4 regions of the Actinomadura chokoriensis genome follow, and region 2 is predicted to be linked to each of the others. Evidence: riboswitches for the same ligand, from Rfam matches in the RefSeq annotation. Region 2 holds a riboswitch; each other region holds the start of a gene.

Region 1 (3,771 bases), on a different contig from region 2:
ACGCGGTGCTCATTCCCCGCCATATCGACAAGTTCGAGCCGTCGCCGTACTTCGCGTGGGCCGTGCACATCGACGGCCTCCGGGAACGGCACGACGAGTCGGTCTGCAAGGAGGGCGTCTTCGACGACGCGGTCGCCGCCATCAAGGAGTGCAAGCGGCGCGGCTTCCGGGTCACGACCAACACGACGATCTTCAACACCGACACGCCGCAGACCGTCATCGACGTCATGAACTACCTCAATGACGATCTGCAGGTCGACGAGATGATGATCTCGCCCGGCTACGCCTACGACAAGGCGCCCGACCAGGAGCACTTCCTCGGCGTCCAGGAGACCCGCGAACTGTTCGGCAAGGCGTTCGCGAACGGCAACCGCAAGCGCTGGCGCCTCAACCACTCGCCGCTGTTCCTGGACTTCCTGGAGGGGAAGGTCGACTTCCCCTGCACGGCGTGGGCGATCCCGTCCTACTCGCTCTTCGGGTGGCAGCGCCCCTGCTACCTGATGTCGGACGGGTACACCCAGACCTACCAGGAGCTCCTGGACGAGACCGACTGGGAGTCCTACGGGCGGGGCCGCGACCCGCGCTGCGCGAACTGCATGGCGCACTGCGGCTACGAGCCCACGGCGGTCATGGCCACCGTCGGCTCGCTGAAGGAGTCGCTGCGGGCCATGCGCGACACCTGACCGGAACGCCCGGAGAGTCGGGGTTCGCCCCACTCTCCGGGCGCACATGATCTACCATCCGGTCATGGCGGACGAGTGGCCTCCGGCCGAACTTGACTTCGACAAGCCCACGATCGCGCGGGCCTACGACGCGCTCCTCGGCGGCAAGGACAACTTCGCCGCCGACCGCGCCCTGGCCGACCAGACGGCCGAGCTGATCCCGGGACTGCGCGAATCCGCCGTCGAGAACCGCAAGGTCCTCGTCCGCGGCGTCCGCTACCTGGCCCGCGAGGCGGGCATGGACCAGTTCCTCGACCTCGGCAGCGGGCTGCCCACCCTGGAGAACACCCATGAGGTGGCCCAGCGCGAGAACCCCGAGGCCCGGGTCGTCTACGTCGACATCGACCCCCTCGTCGCCGTCCACGGCCGCGCGCTGCTGGCCAGCAACGACGCCACGAGGGTGACGACCGGCGACGTCCGCGACCCGGCGGCCGTGCTGGCGGACCCCGCCGTCGAGGGCTTCCTCGACTTCTCCCGGCCGGCCGTGGTCATGATGGTCGGGATGCTGCACTACCTCTCCCCGGACGTCGTCGACGGCGTGGTCTCCGCCTACCGCGACGTCCTGGCCCCGGGCAGCCACCTCTTCATGACGTCCCTCGTGGACACGGGCCTGCCCCAGCAGCAGGAGCTGGCCCGCATCACACGGGAGAACCTCGAGGAGGGGTGGGCGCGCACCCCCGCCGAGATCGAGGCCCAGTTCGGCGACTTCGAGCTGGTCGACCCCGGCGTGACCTACACGGCCCTGTGGCGTCCCGACTCTCCCGTCGACCCGGACAACCTCACTCCGGGCGAGCAGCTCGGGATGGCCGGGATCGCCCTCAAGCGCCGCTGAGCTTCACGGGCCGGTACGCCTTGTACTCGCTGCCGGACGACAGACCGTAGTCCCGCGTCCGGTAGTCGGTGCCGTACCGGCCCCGCTGCTCGTAGGCCCAGTACGACGTGTGCCGGCTGTTGGCCCACTTCTCGAAGATGACGACGTGCCTCGTCGTGTTGGTGCCCTGGGCGTCCATGACGAGGTCGCCCTTCTTGAGCTCGGACATCTTGATCCGCTTGGTGAAGCGCGACGACGTCAGCCCGACCGTGTTCGGCCCCGGCTTCGGCAGTCCGAGGGTCATGGCGACGAAGCCGGAGCAGTCGGTCCGGTAGCCCTCGTGGTAGTCGGACTGGCTGTAGCGCACCCGCTCGTCGCTGTGCGGGTTCCAGGTCTTCGCCCGCGCGATGACCTGCGACCGCTCATCAACGTCGGACTTGCCGGCCTTCTCGGACTTGCTGGACGTGGTGGACTCGCCGGGGTCGGCCGCCCGCGGCTTCGGGACGCTGTGCACGGCGGCGGCCGACGTTCCGGTCTCCTCCGGCGACTTCGCCGCCTGGACGGTCGTGGCGGCCACGCCGAACACGGCGAGACCGATCAGTGCGCCGTTGGCGCGGGGGCTCAGGCCGAACGGACCCGGGCGTTTGCTGTGCTTGCCTTTCAAGGGGGGCTCCTTCTTCCATAAGCCGCCTACCGGGTTAGCTGACGGGTTCGGACGTGGAAGTCGCCCTACGGCCTGGAATCGGCCGATTCACCCCAGTGAGGGTGGGTCCCCGGCTCCGCACTACGGCGGACTCGGCGGTTGCCGCTGCGAGAGAGAGCGGCGTTGCTGTTGTCAGGCCCTGCGGAAGGGCGCGGGCGGACGCGATCGTCGCGCGCCGCCGGACGGCACGTGGAGCGCGCCGCCGCCACCGGCTCCGAGCCGGGTGGAACAAGAACGCCTGGGAAGCGCCTTGGCGGGGGCCAAGCTACTCACATCGCCAAGAGATGGCAAACCCCCGCAAAATCAAACTCCCAGCTCAGGCACCCTGCCGCCGGCCCGCCAGGGCCCGCCGGCCCTTACCGGGAAGGCCCTGCGGGGCTCTGCTCGGCGGGCGCCGGAGCGGGCAGGACGATGCGGGGGGTGAGGGCGAGGCGCAGGCCGAGGACGCCGTAGGAGAGGCCGAGCCAGGCCGTGCCCGGGAGGGTGCCGCCGTCGTCGCCGATGACGGCCTGCCCGATGCCCGCGACCGGCAGCCACAGCCCGCAGAGCAGGAACTGCCAGCGCAGCAGGCCGCGGTAGCGGCCGACCCTGGCGACGGCGATGCCGAGGACCAGCATGCCGAGCATCGACAGCGGCCAGCACATGTCGAACGGGATCACCCAGCCCGGGGTGTCGCCGTCGTAGGCGACCGCCAGCGGGCACCAGACGAGCGCCGGGCCGAACAGGACCATCTCCACGATCGCGATGGAGCGGCCCTTGCCCCCTCCGGTCGCGTTCGTGGACAGGACGAGCGCGACGAGGCACAGGACGCCGAGCAGGAACGCCATGCTGCCCCAGATCTCGACCGGGACGATCTCGTCCTGGACCTCGTTCCCGGCGATGAGCAGGCCGGTGATCCAGGCGGCGGTGCCGGCGACGGCGGCGGCGCCGGTGAGGCGGGTCCGGAGCAGGAGCCCGCCCGGCGCGGAACCGGACGGCTCGTCCGGATAGACGGAACTGGGCCGGACGTGTACGGTCATCTGTCTTCTCCCTGTGCGGGGCGGCGCCGGATCGCGCCGCCATGACCCCGACGCTCCGTCCCCGATGTCCCGGGCGCCCAGTGACGGCGGCGGCGGGCGCGCCCCGGACCGCGCCTCATCCGCCGGTGACCGGTGTCCCCGGTCGGCAGGGACGCCGCTCCCAGGTGGCCGGGACGCCGCGCGCACCATGCTGGCCGGGTGAGGAGCGCCCTTCCGGCGCCTCGGGCCGAGCGGCTCCTGAGGGCGTCCGCCGTCGTGGTCGCCGCGCTGTGCGTCGCGGCGACCGTCGCGACGGTCTGGCTGGACGTCCTCATGGCGGGCGGCGACCGGCCCCCGGACCCGCTCGACTGGGCGCACTGGGGCTCGGCGGGCTCCGGGCTGCCGGTGGCGGTCGCCGGCGGCGTCCTGGCGACGCGGCTGCCGCGGCACCCGCTGACGTGGCTGCTGCTGGCGGGCGGGTCGATCGCCGTCGTGGACGGGATCACCGCGGCGTACGCGTCGCTGTCGGTGCTGGAG
Region 2 (3,771 bases):
GATCTCCAGCCGGTCGGCGAAGTTGGCCAGCTCGGCGCGCCGGTTGGAGATCGACGGCGCCGCCGTCCGCTGCCGGACGAGCCAGTGGTAGACGCGGTGCGGGATCAGCGCGGTCCGGCCCGCCGCCAGGTACGCCTCGGCGGTGAACAGCAGGTCCTCGTAGTGCAGCCGTTCGACGAACCGGAGCCCGTGCTCCTCCAGGAAGCCGCGCCGGTAGGCCTTGTTGGTCGACAGGGTGTCGTAGAGGAGGTCGGGGTTCTCGGCCAGCGACCCGTACACGGCGCTGTTCCGGTAGAGCCACGGGTACCAGGGGCGGATGCGCCCCTTCGCGCCCGCGGGGACGTCCAGGAAGACCCGGTCGCAGAGGCCGGAGACCAGGTCGGCGCCGGTGTCCTCGGCGGCGGCGACCAGGTTGAGGCAGGCGTGCCGGTCCAGCAGGTCGTCGCTGTCGAGGAACATCAGGTAGCGGCCGGACGACGCGTCGATCCCGGTGTTGCGGGGCCGTCCGCACCCCCCGGAGTTGGACGGCAGGTGGACGGCCCGGACCCGCCCCGGGTGCGCGGCGGCGAGCCGGTCGGCGACCTCCCCGGTGCCGTCGGTGCTGGCGTCGTCGACGATCACGGTCTCGACGCCGCCCAGCGACTGCGCCAGCGACGAGGCGACCGCCTGCGGCAGCTGCCGCGCGTCGTTGTAGGCGATCACCACCACGCTCACATCCGGGCGCACCCGCATGGGCATCCCCCCTTCCCCCGGTTCCGCCGGAACTGAGCCAGCCCGCAGGAGCTGGTCGGACGCGTCGCCAGTGATTCCTATCCCGGAACTCCGCACTGAGGTCCAAGCAGGATCAAAGGCTGCTAATGCTTCGCATTACCCGACTTCAGCGGAGACATGGCGCAGATCACCAGGAACGCCCGAAGGCGCCCGGCCGGGGGCCGGGCGCCTTCAGGTCTGGGAGGGTCTTCGAAGTGCTGGGCTGGGAGAGCCGGGGTCAGCTCTTCGCGTAGTCGGGGTAGCCGAAGCCCACGATCTGCGACAGCTTGCGGGTCTTCTTCTGCACCTCGTTGTCGCTGTTGCCCTCGATGGTCTTGACGGTGCCGTCGCCGTTGTCCTTCACGACGAGGCCGACGTGGTCGATGTCACCGATGGAGCCACCGGAGCCGTTCTTCCAGTCGAAGAACACGACGGCGCCCGGCTTGGGCTTGTCGCCCCAGCGGTCGGTCTTCTTGAACCAGCTGGCGTGCTGGACGGTGTAGGCGTCCCAGCCCATGTTCTTCACGCCGGTCTGGGCGCCGAGCCAGGACACGAACATGTCGCACCACTGGGCGCCGTTGTAGGCCTTGACGGAGAATCCGCCGTCGCGCTGGGCGGTGGCCTTGGCGTGCGGGGTCGAGACGTACCAGTCGTGGAACTTGGTCTGGCCGCCCTTGCCCTCGCTGATGCCGACCTGCTTCTGGGCCAGCTTGATGACCTCGGAGGCCTGGACGGCGCGCGGCGCGACCTTGTAGCCGGCCTCCTTGGCCTCGGCGGTGGTCATGGCCGCGGAGCCCTTGGACGCGCTGTTGGACGCGGTGCTCTGCTCGGCCACGGCCGCCGCCGCCTGAGCGGGCGTCTCGGCCGCGGCGCTGCCACCGGCGAGGGGGTTGAGGACGGCGAGCCCGACGGCTCCGGCCAGGACCGCACCGGCGGCGACGCCGACGGCCTTGTCCTCGGACGAGAAGCGGTTGAGCGAAAGTCGATCGAAACGACCGGTCATGCAGGGAATCTCCTTGTCTTCCATGACGCCTACCGGGTTAGCTGACGGATTCGGGCATGGAAGCAGCCCTACGGCGCGGCTCTCGACGCGCCGATTCACCCCTGGAACATTGGGTCCCCGGCTCCGTCCGGTCGCGTGGACCGGGACGGACTCGGCCTCGCACCGCGTGACGCGGCGCAGACTATTCGGATGGATCTCAGCGACTGATCTCGGTGAGGGTGCGCGCGTCAGGTGGCGCGCATCGCGTGCGGATACCGCTCCGCGATCCTCGGCCGCGCGTGGCACGGCCGGCGGCAACGCATGGGGTGCGCTGCGGGATTCGGATAGAAGGTAGCAACCTTCTCAAGAAAAGCAAACCAGACACAAACCTCGTTTATGCCCGCTTCATGCCCTTCCAAGGATTCACCAACAGCGTCAGGCCGCCGGGTGTTCCCGATCTTTCCCAGACTGCCCCTCAGCCCTTTGCCCGCAGGGCTTACCGGCAGATGAGCAAAAGGTAAAGAACGTCTGAGTGCGCGTCGGCCGACACGCCGGCCACCGCCGCGTACCGGCCCTGACCACGGCCCTGACTGAGTCCTAGCTCACACGACGCGGCCTCTCGGGGCCGTGCGTGCGCCCGGTCACTCGATGTGCAGGGCGAACAGCGTGGTGTCGTCCGCCGCCCGGTCGAACTCCATCCGCGTCATCACCTCGTCGAGGGCCAGGTCCGGGCGCATCGAGGAGTCCTGCAGGATCGCGGTGAGGCGGCCGATGCGCTCGTCCAGATCGGCGTCCCTGCGCTCCACCAGGCCGTCGGTGTAGAGGAACAGCAGGTCCCCCGGGCGCAGCCCGGTGGTGATCGTCGTGTAGTGCCAGGGCATCGCGCCGAGCATCGGGTCCCGGACGACCTCCAGCGGCGCCGCCCGCCCCTCCCGGACCAGGATCGGCGGCGGATGGCCCGCGCACGTCCACTCCAGCGCCCGCCGGGACGGGTCGTAGTGGGCAACGATCGCGGTGCCCGTCGCAGGCGGGTCCATGGTGCCGACCAGCTCGTTCAGCCAGCCCACCAGCCGCCCCGCCGGCTCCCCGGTGCAGGCGAGGCCGAGCAGGCCGTTGCGGGTCCGCGCCATGGCGGCCGCCGCCGGCAGCCCGTGCCCGGCCGCGTCGCCGATGGCGAACAGGCCCCGGCCGTCCGGCAGCGCGCGGGTCGCGAACCAGTCCCCGCCGATGCGGGCGGTGCTCTCCGCCGCCAGGCTGCGGACCGCCATGCCGAGGCCCGGCAGCTGCTCCACCTCGTCCTCGTCCGGCAGGATCGCGCGGCGCAGCGTCACCGCCACCTTCCGCTCCTGCGCCGTCCGGGCCTGCTGCTTCAGCATCTGCCGGCGGGTCTCGGCGAGCGCCCGCTCGACGCCGCGGCGCCGGGTGATGTCCTGCGAGACGACGTTGATCGAGATCGGCAGCCCGGAGTCGCCGAGCACCGGCTCGGCGAACAGCCACAGGTGCCGCGGCGTGCCGTCCTGCCCGATCACGCGGTGCTCGGCCTCCACCGGCTCCCGGCGCGAGAACATCGTCTGGACGGCCTCCTCCACCAGCGGCAGGTCGTCGTCCGCCACGGCCTTCGGCAGGTCGTGCGGCATCGGCGGCACCTCGTCGGGGGCGAGGCCGTAGTTGGCGCGCATCTGCGGCGTCCAGTCCGACTCCCCGGTCGCGAGGTCCCACTCGCCGAAGCCGATCAGCGCCAGCCGCTCGACCCGCTCCAGCCGCCGCGCGACGCGGTCCTCGGCCGCGTGGTACCGCCAGGTGACGCACACCCCGGTCGGCACCCGCACGCACCGGACGCTCATCCGCGACGACCGGGACAGGCCGCGCTGGGCGGTGGAGTACATGATCGAGGGGCGCTCGGCCGGCCGGCCCGTCTCCAGCACCTCGACGTACTCGTCGAAGAGCCCGCTGAGCACCGCGCCCGGATCCGTCCGCAGCAGCCGGAGCCCGGTCAGCTCCGCCCCGCCGCGCCCGAACATGTCCCGGGTGGCGGCGTT
Region 3 (3,771 bases), on a different contig from region 2:
CCCAACTGAGACTCCAGCCCGCCTCGCGACCTCACGAATACTGGTCTGTGGCAACTCGCTCCTCGTCCCGCTCCGGGGGTGTTTTCCCAGGTAGTGGAGTTATACGCGGCATGCCACCGATAATGCGGCCACGCTGTGTGGTCACACGGTCACATAGCGCATTTGGGCAGCGCTTGACGGGCCGGATCCGGCCGCCTAGCGTTCCGAGCCGAAGCGTAGCTTGAAACGATTCACGATCTTGCTCCGCGGCGGGATCTGGCGAGTCCAACGAGGAGGGACGGGTGCGGATGGCTGGCGATCTCATCCCGGCTCCCTCGGACGGCCAACGAGTGAATCGTCACCCGGAGTTCCCCCGAACGACCCCGCAATCGGCCAGGCGGCCACCTCCGGCCAAGCTCGCGAAACAGAAAAGGAACCCGATGATCTAAGTCCGGAAGGCTCCGGACCCGGCAACCCAACGCGCGTACAGAGGCCCAACCCGTGCCTGTGCAGCGGACGGCTGCATCCCCGCGGTCATCACCACGGACGAGGGAGGACGGAGTGGAAACAGCCACACTCGCACGTCGTGGCACCGACGATTTCGGGCTGAGCGAGGAGGAGATCCGGCTGCTCGCCCAGATCGCGAGCGGTGTCACCGCCGATGTGGCGGCACGCAAGCTGGAGCTGAGCGCACGGACCTTGCGGCGCCGGTTGCGGACGATCTGCGACCGGCTGGAGGTCAACACCCCTATCGAGGCCGTGGTGTGGGCGGCCCGGAGGCAGCTCATCTAGCGGCTTCACCCCTCGACGCCCGCCAGGGGACGGGCGGGCGTCATCCAGAGATCCAGGCGGCGAACACAGTCGAATTCCGTCCGACCCCGCAGCGGCGGCGCCGGCGCCCAGGCAGGTAGGTCCCTGCACAAGGCGTCGCCGCGGACGGCGTTCGCGAACCCCCGCGTCCGCTGGGTCTCCTCGTGATGCGCGCAGATCTTCGGCGGGGGCGCGGGTCAGGCGACCCGGACGCCGCCGGCGAAGGGACGTCCGGCCATGGAGGCGATCTTCACGACGTCACCGGTGTGCGGCGCGTGGATCATCTTGCCGTTGCCGATGTACATCCCCATGTGGTGGAGATCGGAGTAGAAGAACACGAGGTCGCCCGGCTGGAGCTGGCTGCGCGACACGTGGGTTCCCGCGTTCCACTGGCTGCCGGTGTAGTGCGGGAGGTTGATGCCCACCTGCTTGTAGGCCCACATCGTGAGGCCGGAGCAGTCGAAGGTGCTCGGACCGGCGGCGCCCCACACGTAGGGGCGTCCGAGCTTGCCCATCGCGTACCGCAGCGCCTGCGCGGCCTTGCCGGTGCCGATGACGGGGAGCTTGGCGAGCGCCGCGGGGTCCCGCTTGATGATCGTGCCGCGGATCTTCTCGTACGCGTCGGTGATCTTCTTGCGCTGCGCGTCGAGCTGGGTCCGCAGGTCCTTGACCTGCTGGGCGCGCGCCTCGGAGGACTTGCGGGCGCGCTGCGCGGCCTGCATGGCCTGCATGAGGCCGAGCACCTTGGTGCTGTCCTGCTTGGCGAAGTAGTGCAGGGTCGCGGCCTGGTCGAGGACGGCCTGCGGGTCCTGGGAGGCGACGAACGAGACCGTCGGGTCCGATCCGCCCTGCATGTAGCTGGTCGCGGCGAGGGCGCCGACCTTCTGGCGGATGGCCTCGAGCGACTTCTCCTGCCGCGCGGCGTTCTCCGTGGCGACCTTGGCGGCGCGCTTGGACTGGGCGAGCTTCACCTTCATGCCGTTGTACTGCTCGGTGAGCTGCTCGAGCTGGTCGGCGAGCTGGAACGCCTTGGAGGTGAGCTCCTTGGTGGAGGGCTCCGGGTCGGCGTGCGCGACGGCGACGGTGTGCGGGGCGATGACGTGCGGTGCGGCCGTCAGCGCGATGAGCGCACCGGCCACGGTGACCGCGCGGCCGCGAAATCGTGAAAGGGAAGCAGGCCGCGATTGCTGCACGAATTCTCCTCTCCTCGTCCGCCTACCGGGTTAGCTGACGGGTTGGGGCCGGAGCAGCCCGTCCGCGAGCGTGCGCGGGTCATCCCGCGGCGTTGCGGATTCACCCCTCACGGCGGCGGCCCGGGGCGGCCCCGGACGCTCCGAAAGTGGGTCCCCGGCTCCCGGGGCGCTGGTTGCGGCCCGCGGATTCGGCGGTTCGGCCTCCGTTCTGCGGGTGGCCGACGTCAGCGGGACACTAACGGAACGCGCAATGGATGCCAACCAGAACCCATGAAATCGCAGGTCGCCGGGGCGGGGCGTGCTGGACCGCCGAGTACGCCCCGTGTTGGGAACTGTGTTTTGAGTCACTTTTTCGAGGGTGGACGACTTGTGTGCGACTTCGGCCTAGTCGTTTTTATCTAGTCACACATGGAGAACGCCCGCCGCACGTCTGGGCGCGCCTGTGTTCGGTTGGGGACGCGTGCGTTCGGCCGGAGCCGGTGTTCGATAATCTCGCCTGTTTGTGGAGGTCGAGATCCGGCGTGCCCGTACCGCCGACGTTCAGGAGATCCGCAGGCTGGTCGATCTGTACGCCGGATCGGGGCGGCGCCTGCTGAAGAAGAGCACGGTGAAGCTGTACGAGGACGTCCAGGAGTTCTGGGTCGCCGAGGACGTCCGGCAGGGGTCGCCGGGGCGCGTCGTCGGCTGCGGCGCGCTGCACGTGATGTGGGAGGACCTCGCGGAGGTCCGCTCCGTCGCCGTGGACAAGGGGCACGGCGGACGCGGCATCGGGCACCGCATCGTCACGCGGCTTCTGGACACCGCGCGGGAACTGGGCGTGCGGCGGGTGTTCTGCCTTACCTTCGAGGTGGAGTTCTTCGGCCGCCACGGCTTCCAGCAGATCCTCGGGACTCCGGTGGCGCCAGAGGTGTACGAGGAGCTTCTCCGCTCTTACGACGAAGGCGTGGCAGAGTTCTTGGACCTCGATCGGGTCAAGCCCAATACGTTGGGCAACACCCGGATGTTGCTTCGCCTGGAGGACTGACCCAAATGAGCGATTCCCCCAACCGCGGGCGGCGTTACCAGCAGCCGCAGGGGCAGGGTTCCTACGGCCCGCCGCCCCCGTACCAAGGTCCCCAGTGGCAGCAACCGCAGCAGCCTCAGCAACCCCAGCAGCGGCAGCCGTCGACGCAGCAGTGGCAGCAGCAGCCCCAGCAGGACTGGGGGCAGACCTACGAATCGTCCTACGACCAGTACGGCGACTCCCACGGCGGTGAGATGCAACTGGCCCCGATCCTCCGGCGGGCCGGAGCCAGGGTCATCGACAACGCTCTCGTCGCCGTCTTCGGGTTCGCGCTCGTCCTGCCCGTGACGGTCGCCGCGTTCGGGCTCGGCGACAAGAGCGGCAGCGACCAGGACGAGGGCGGCATCTGGAACTGGCCCATCATCTTCACCCTGTTCTGCGTCATGTCGGTGCTGCCGTTCCTCTACGAGGCCGTCCAGCTGTCGATGTGGGGACGGACGCTGGGCAAGCGCGTCCTGGGCCTGGGCATCGTCCAGGCGCGCCCTGCGGGACGTCCTATGAGCACGACGCAGGCGGTGTGGCGGGCGGGGATCGTCCACGTCGGCTACCAGGTCGGTGTCTTCTTCTTCCTCATCCTCGCCGTGATGGTGTGGGAGTACGCCGCGTATGGGATGGCCCTTGTCTGGGTGGGCGGCGTGATGGCCTACCTGTGGGCGATCTGGGACCAGCCCCTGCACCAGGCCCTGCACGACCGTTTCGCCGGCACGCTCGTCATCGACGAGCGGA
Region 4 (3,771 bases), on a different contig from region 2:
AAGGCGGCCCCGCGGTTCCCACCGGAACCGCGGGGCCGCCTCTTTCGCACGGCGGCGAGGCCGCTACCCGGCGCGCTTGGTGCGGGCGCGCATGCGCTCGCGCTCCTTGGCGTCCAGCACGACCTTGCGGATGCGGACGTTCGCCGGGGTCACCTCGACGCACTCGTCCTCGCGGCAGAACTCCAGCGCCTCCTCCAGCGACAGGATGCGCGGCGGGGTGAGCCGCTCCAGCTCGTCGCCGGTGGACGACCGCATGTTCGTGAGCTTCTTCTCCTTGGTGATGTTGACGTCCATGTCGTCGGCGCGGGAGTTCTCCCCGACGATCATGCCCTCGTACACCTCGGTGGTCGGCCCGACGAAGAACGTGCCGCGCTCCTGCAGGTTCGTGATCGCGTACGCGGTGGCGGCGCCGGCGCGGTCGGCGACCAGCGAGCCGGACGGCCGGGTGCGCAGCTCGCCGAACCAGGGCTCGTAGGCCTCGAACACGTGGTGCGCCATGCCGGTGCCGCGCGTCTCGGTCATGAACTCGGTGCGGAACCCGATCAGGCCGCGGGCCGGGACGAGGAACTCCATCCGGACCCAGCCGGTGCCGTGGTTCGTCATGTGCTCCATGCGGCCCTTGCGGACCGCCATCAGCTGCGTGACGGCGCCGAGGTGCTCCTCGGGGATGTCGATGGTGAGCCGCTCGACCGGCTCGTGCTTCTTGCCGTCGATCGTCTTCGCGACGACCTGCGGCTTGCCGACGGTCAGCTCGTAGCCCTCGCGGCGCATGTTCTCGACGAGGATCGCGAGGGCCAGCTCGCCGCGGCCCTGCACCTCCCAGGCGTCCGGGCGCTCGGTCGGCAGCACCTTGATCGACACGTTGCCGACCAGCTCCCGGTCGATGCGGTCCTTCACCATGCGGGCGGTGACCTTGGTGCCCTTCTCGCGGCCGGCCATCGGCCCGGTGTTGGTGCCGATCGTCATCGAGATCGCGGGCTCGTCCACCGTGATCAGCGGCAGCGGGCGCGGGTCGTCGGGGTCGGCGATGGTGTCGCCGATCATGATGTCCGGGATGCCGGCGATCGCGATGATGTCGCCCGGGCCCGCGTCGTCGGCGGGCTTGCGGGTGAGCGCGTCCGTCATCAGCAGCTCGGTGATCTTCACCTTCTCGATGCTGCCGTCGTGCCGGCACCAGGCGACCTGCTGGCCCTTCTTGATCGTCCCGGCGTGCACCCGGCACAGCGCGATCCGGCCGAGGTAGCTGGAGGCGTCCAGGTTCGTGACGTGCGCCTGCAGCGGCGCGTCCGGGTCGTAGGACGGCGCCGGGATCGTGTCGGTGATGACCGTGAACAGCGGCTCCAGATCGGCCGAGTTCGGCATCTCCCCGTCGGCGGGCTTGTCGAGCGAGGCCCGACCGGCCCGGCCCGACGCGTACACGATCGGGAAGTCGATCTGGTCCTCGTCGGCGTCGAGGTCCATGAACAGCTCGTACGTCTCGTCCACGACCTCGTCGATGCGCGCGTCGGGACGGTCGGTCTTGTTCACGACCAGGATCACCGGCAGCCGCGCGGCGAGCGCCTTGCGCAGCACGAACCGGGTCTGCGGCAGCGGGCCCTCGCTGGCGTCCACGAGCAGGACGACGCCGTCCACCATGGACAGCCCGCGCTCGACCTCGCCGCCGAAGTCGGCGTGGCCGGGCGTGTCGATGATGTTGATCGTCATCCCGTTGTGCCGGACGGCCGTGTTCTTCGCGAGAATCGTGATGCCCTTCTCGCGCTCGAGGTCGTTGGAGTCCATGACCCGGTCGTCGACGTCCTGGTTCTCGCGGAAGGCCCCGGACTGCCAGAGCATGGCGTCGACCAGCGTCGTCTTTCCGTGGTCGACGTGGGCGACGATCGCGACGTTCCGGAGGTCGTCGCGCGTGGAGATGGGCATGCGGGTTACCTTGTGTGAGATTTCAGGGAGACGCTGCGGAACCACGGCAGCACTCCATTCTACGCGCCGCGGCGCACCCCCCATCCCGAGCGCGTCCGCCCCACCTGTCACAGGGGTTCACACGGGCCCCGATTCGCATACTTTGCCGATCCTTTGTAATCTGCCCGAGATCCGGTCGTCCGAAGTCCCACCCCCCGGGGCTGCGTCCGGAACGCCGAATCTCCCGCCCGCCGGGAGAACCGGGGACCCACATCCCTGGGGTGAATCGGCGCCCGCCGCGGGCGCGCGCCGTAGGGCGACTCCTGGCCCGAACCCGTCAGCTAACCCGGTAGGCGCGCGAGGAGAGGAGAACACCGGCTTGGCACCGGACCCCCACCGGCGGCGCCGCGTCGCGCCCGCCGCCACCGCGGCCACCATGCTCCTGATCGGCCTCGGCGCCACCGCGCCCGTCGCCGCGCACGCCGCTGGACCGTTCCGGCTCGCCGCGGCCGCGACCGCGCCGACCCCCACCCCCACCACGGAGCAGGGCCTGCGCAAGAGCCTCGACGCGCTGAACGAAGAGGCCGAGATCCTCACCGAGAAGTTCAACAAGGCGCGGGTGGACTGGAAGGCGGCGCGGAAGGCCGAGCAGGACGCCACCAAGAACGCGGAGACGCTGCGCGCCCAGGCCGCCCCCGCCCGCGAGCAGCTCGGGCGGATGGCCGCCGCCACCTACATGGCCGGCGCCCCCGACGCGATCTTCGGTGCCGACGGCTCCCCCGAGGGGCTGTCCGAACGCGCCTACCTGACCCAGAACCAGGCCACCGCCGTCCAGGCGCTGAAGAAGCAGATCGACCAGGCCGAGGCCGCGCAGCGCACCGCCGAGGCCAAGACCGCGCAGGTCCAGAAGGCCTGGGAGGACGCCAAGAAGGCGCGCGCGGACGCCAAGGCCAAGGTCACCGAGGTGATGAAGCGCCTCGACAAGCTGACCACCACGAGCGCCCGCGACCCCCGCACCGGCCTCAGCGCGAAGATCAAGGGCTCCGGCCTGCCCGCCAAGATGGCCCGCAAGGCCTACGGCAAGATCGGCTCCCCGTACGTGTGGGCCGCCGCCGGCCCGAGCAGCTTCGACTGCTCCGGCCTCGTCGTCTGGGCCTACGCCCAGGTCGGCAAGCCCGGCCTCCCGCACTACACCGGCGACCTGTACCAGCTCGGCACCAAGGTGTCCCGCGGCGAGCTCCGCTCCGGCGACCTGGTCTACTTCGGCAGCAACCTCCACCACATGGGCATCTACCTCAGCGACGGCAAGTACCTGCACGCCCCGCAGACCGGTGACGTGGTGAAGATCTCCAAGCTCTCCGACCGCTCCGACTACGCGGGCGCCAACCGCATCTCCTGACCGGCCCGCCCACGCGGCCCCTCAGTCGTCGGGGGCTTCCTGCGGCGCGGCAGGAAGCCCCTGGCGTTTTTTCTGTATTTTTCTCCTCCTTCGGGCCTGGCGGCCCTCCATCGTCGAAAAACACGGTGCGATCGCTGCATCGCATCCGACTCGCCTAGCGGCTCGCTGCGCGATCAGGTTCTCGCTTCGCTCGAACCTGCCTCCGGTCGCGATCGCGACGCCTGAGGTCGCTGCGTGGTCGCGGCGGTGGCTGATGTCTCCGAAACGGGCCCCCGCTCCCCGATGGCGAAGCCCTCGCCAGCGATGGCGTCAGACTGAGGATGACGAGCTCGTTGCGTGGCTGCCGGCGGTTGCCAATGGCCCCGGGACCGGTCCCCGGCTCCCCGATGGCGACGTCCTCGCAGGCGAGGGCGTCGGACTGAAGTTGCTGCGTGGTAGCGGTAGTGGCTGATGCCCCAGGACGGGTTCCCCGCTCC

What was found. Region 2 has a riboswitch for cyclic di-AMP ahead of ABFX46_RS35450 (CHAP domain-containing protein). Riboswitches for the same ligand answer to the same signal wherever they lie in the genome.
Region 1: another riboswitch for cyclic di-AMP. It lies ahead of ABFX46_RS02885 (hypothetical protein); the one in region 2 lies ahead of ABFX46_RS35450 (CHAP domain-containing protein).
Region 3: another riboswitch for cyclic di-AMP. It lies ahead of ABFX46_RS14175 (C40 family peptidase); the one in region 2 lies ahead of ABFX46_RS35450 (CHAP domain-containing protein).
Region 4: another riboswitch for cyclic di-AMP. It lies ahead of ABFX46_RS05805 (C40 family peptidase); the one in region 2 lies ahead of ABFX46_RS35450 (CHAP domain-containing protein).

The regions. Positions count from the first base shown of each region.
Region 1 is NZ_BAAAMW010000001.1:586,578-590,348, reverse strand. Features, by position in the region: gene hpnH (adenosyl-hopene transferase HpnH) at 1-683, shown strand, start outside; gene ABFX46_RS02890 (SAM-dependent methyltransferase) at 748-1,554, shown strand; gene ABFX46_RS02885 (hypothetical protein) at 1,541-2,197, opposite strand; cyclic di-AMP (ydaO/yuaA leader) riboswitch at 2,205-2,344, opposite strand; gene ABFX46_RS02880 (hypothetical protein) at 2,593-3,255, opposite strand; gene ABFX46_RS02875 (sensor histidine kinase) at 3,454-3,771, shown strand, end outside.
Region 2 is NZ_BAAAMW010000025.1:6,106-9,876, reverse strand. Features, by position in the region: gene ABFX46_RS35455 (bifunctional glycosyltransferase/CDP-glycerol:glycerophosphate glycerophosphotransferase) at 1-732, opposite strand, end outside; gene ABFX46_RS35450 (CHAP domain-containing protein) at 989-1,753, opposite strand; cyclic di-AMP (ydaO/yuaA leader) riboswitch at 1,765-1,920, opposite strand; gene ABFX46_RS35445 (PP2C family protein-serine/threonine phosphatase) at 2,374-3,771, opposite strand, start outside.
Region 3 is NZ_BAAAMW010000005.1:251,683-255,453, forward strand. Features, by position in the region: gene ABFX46_RS14165 (LacI family DNA-binding transcriptional regulator) at 1-54, opposite strand, end outside; gene ABFX46_RS14170 (transcriptional regulator) at 541-771, shown strand; gene ABFX46_RS14175 (C40 family peptidase) at 987-1,928, opposite strand; cyclic di-AMP (ydaO/yuaA leader) riboswitch at 1,986-2,186, opposite strand; gene ABFX46_RS14180 (amino-acid N-acetyltransferase) at 2,485-3,006, shown strand; gene ABFX46_RS14185 (RDD family protein) at 3,012-3,771, shown strand, end outside.
Region 4 is NZ_BAAAMW010000002.1:340,979-344,749, forward strand. Features, by position in the region: gene typA (translational GTPase TypA) at 64-1,917, opposite strand; cyclic di-AMP (ydaO/yuaA leader) riboswitch at 2,120-2,268, shown strand; gene ABFX46_RS05805 (C40 family peptidase) at 2,276-3,295, shown strand.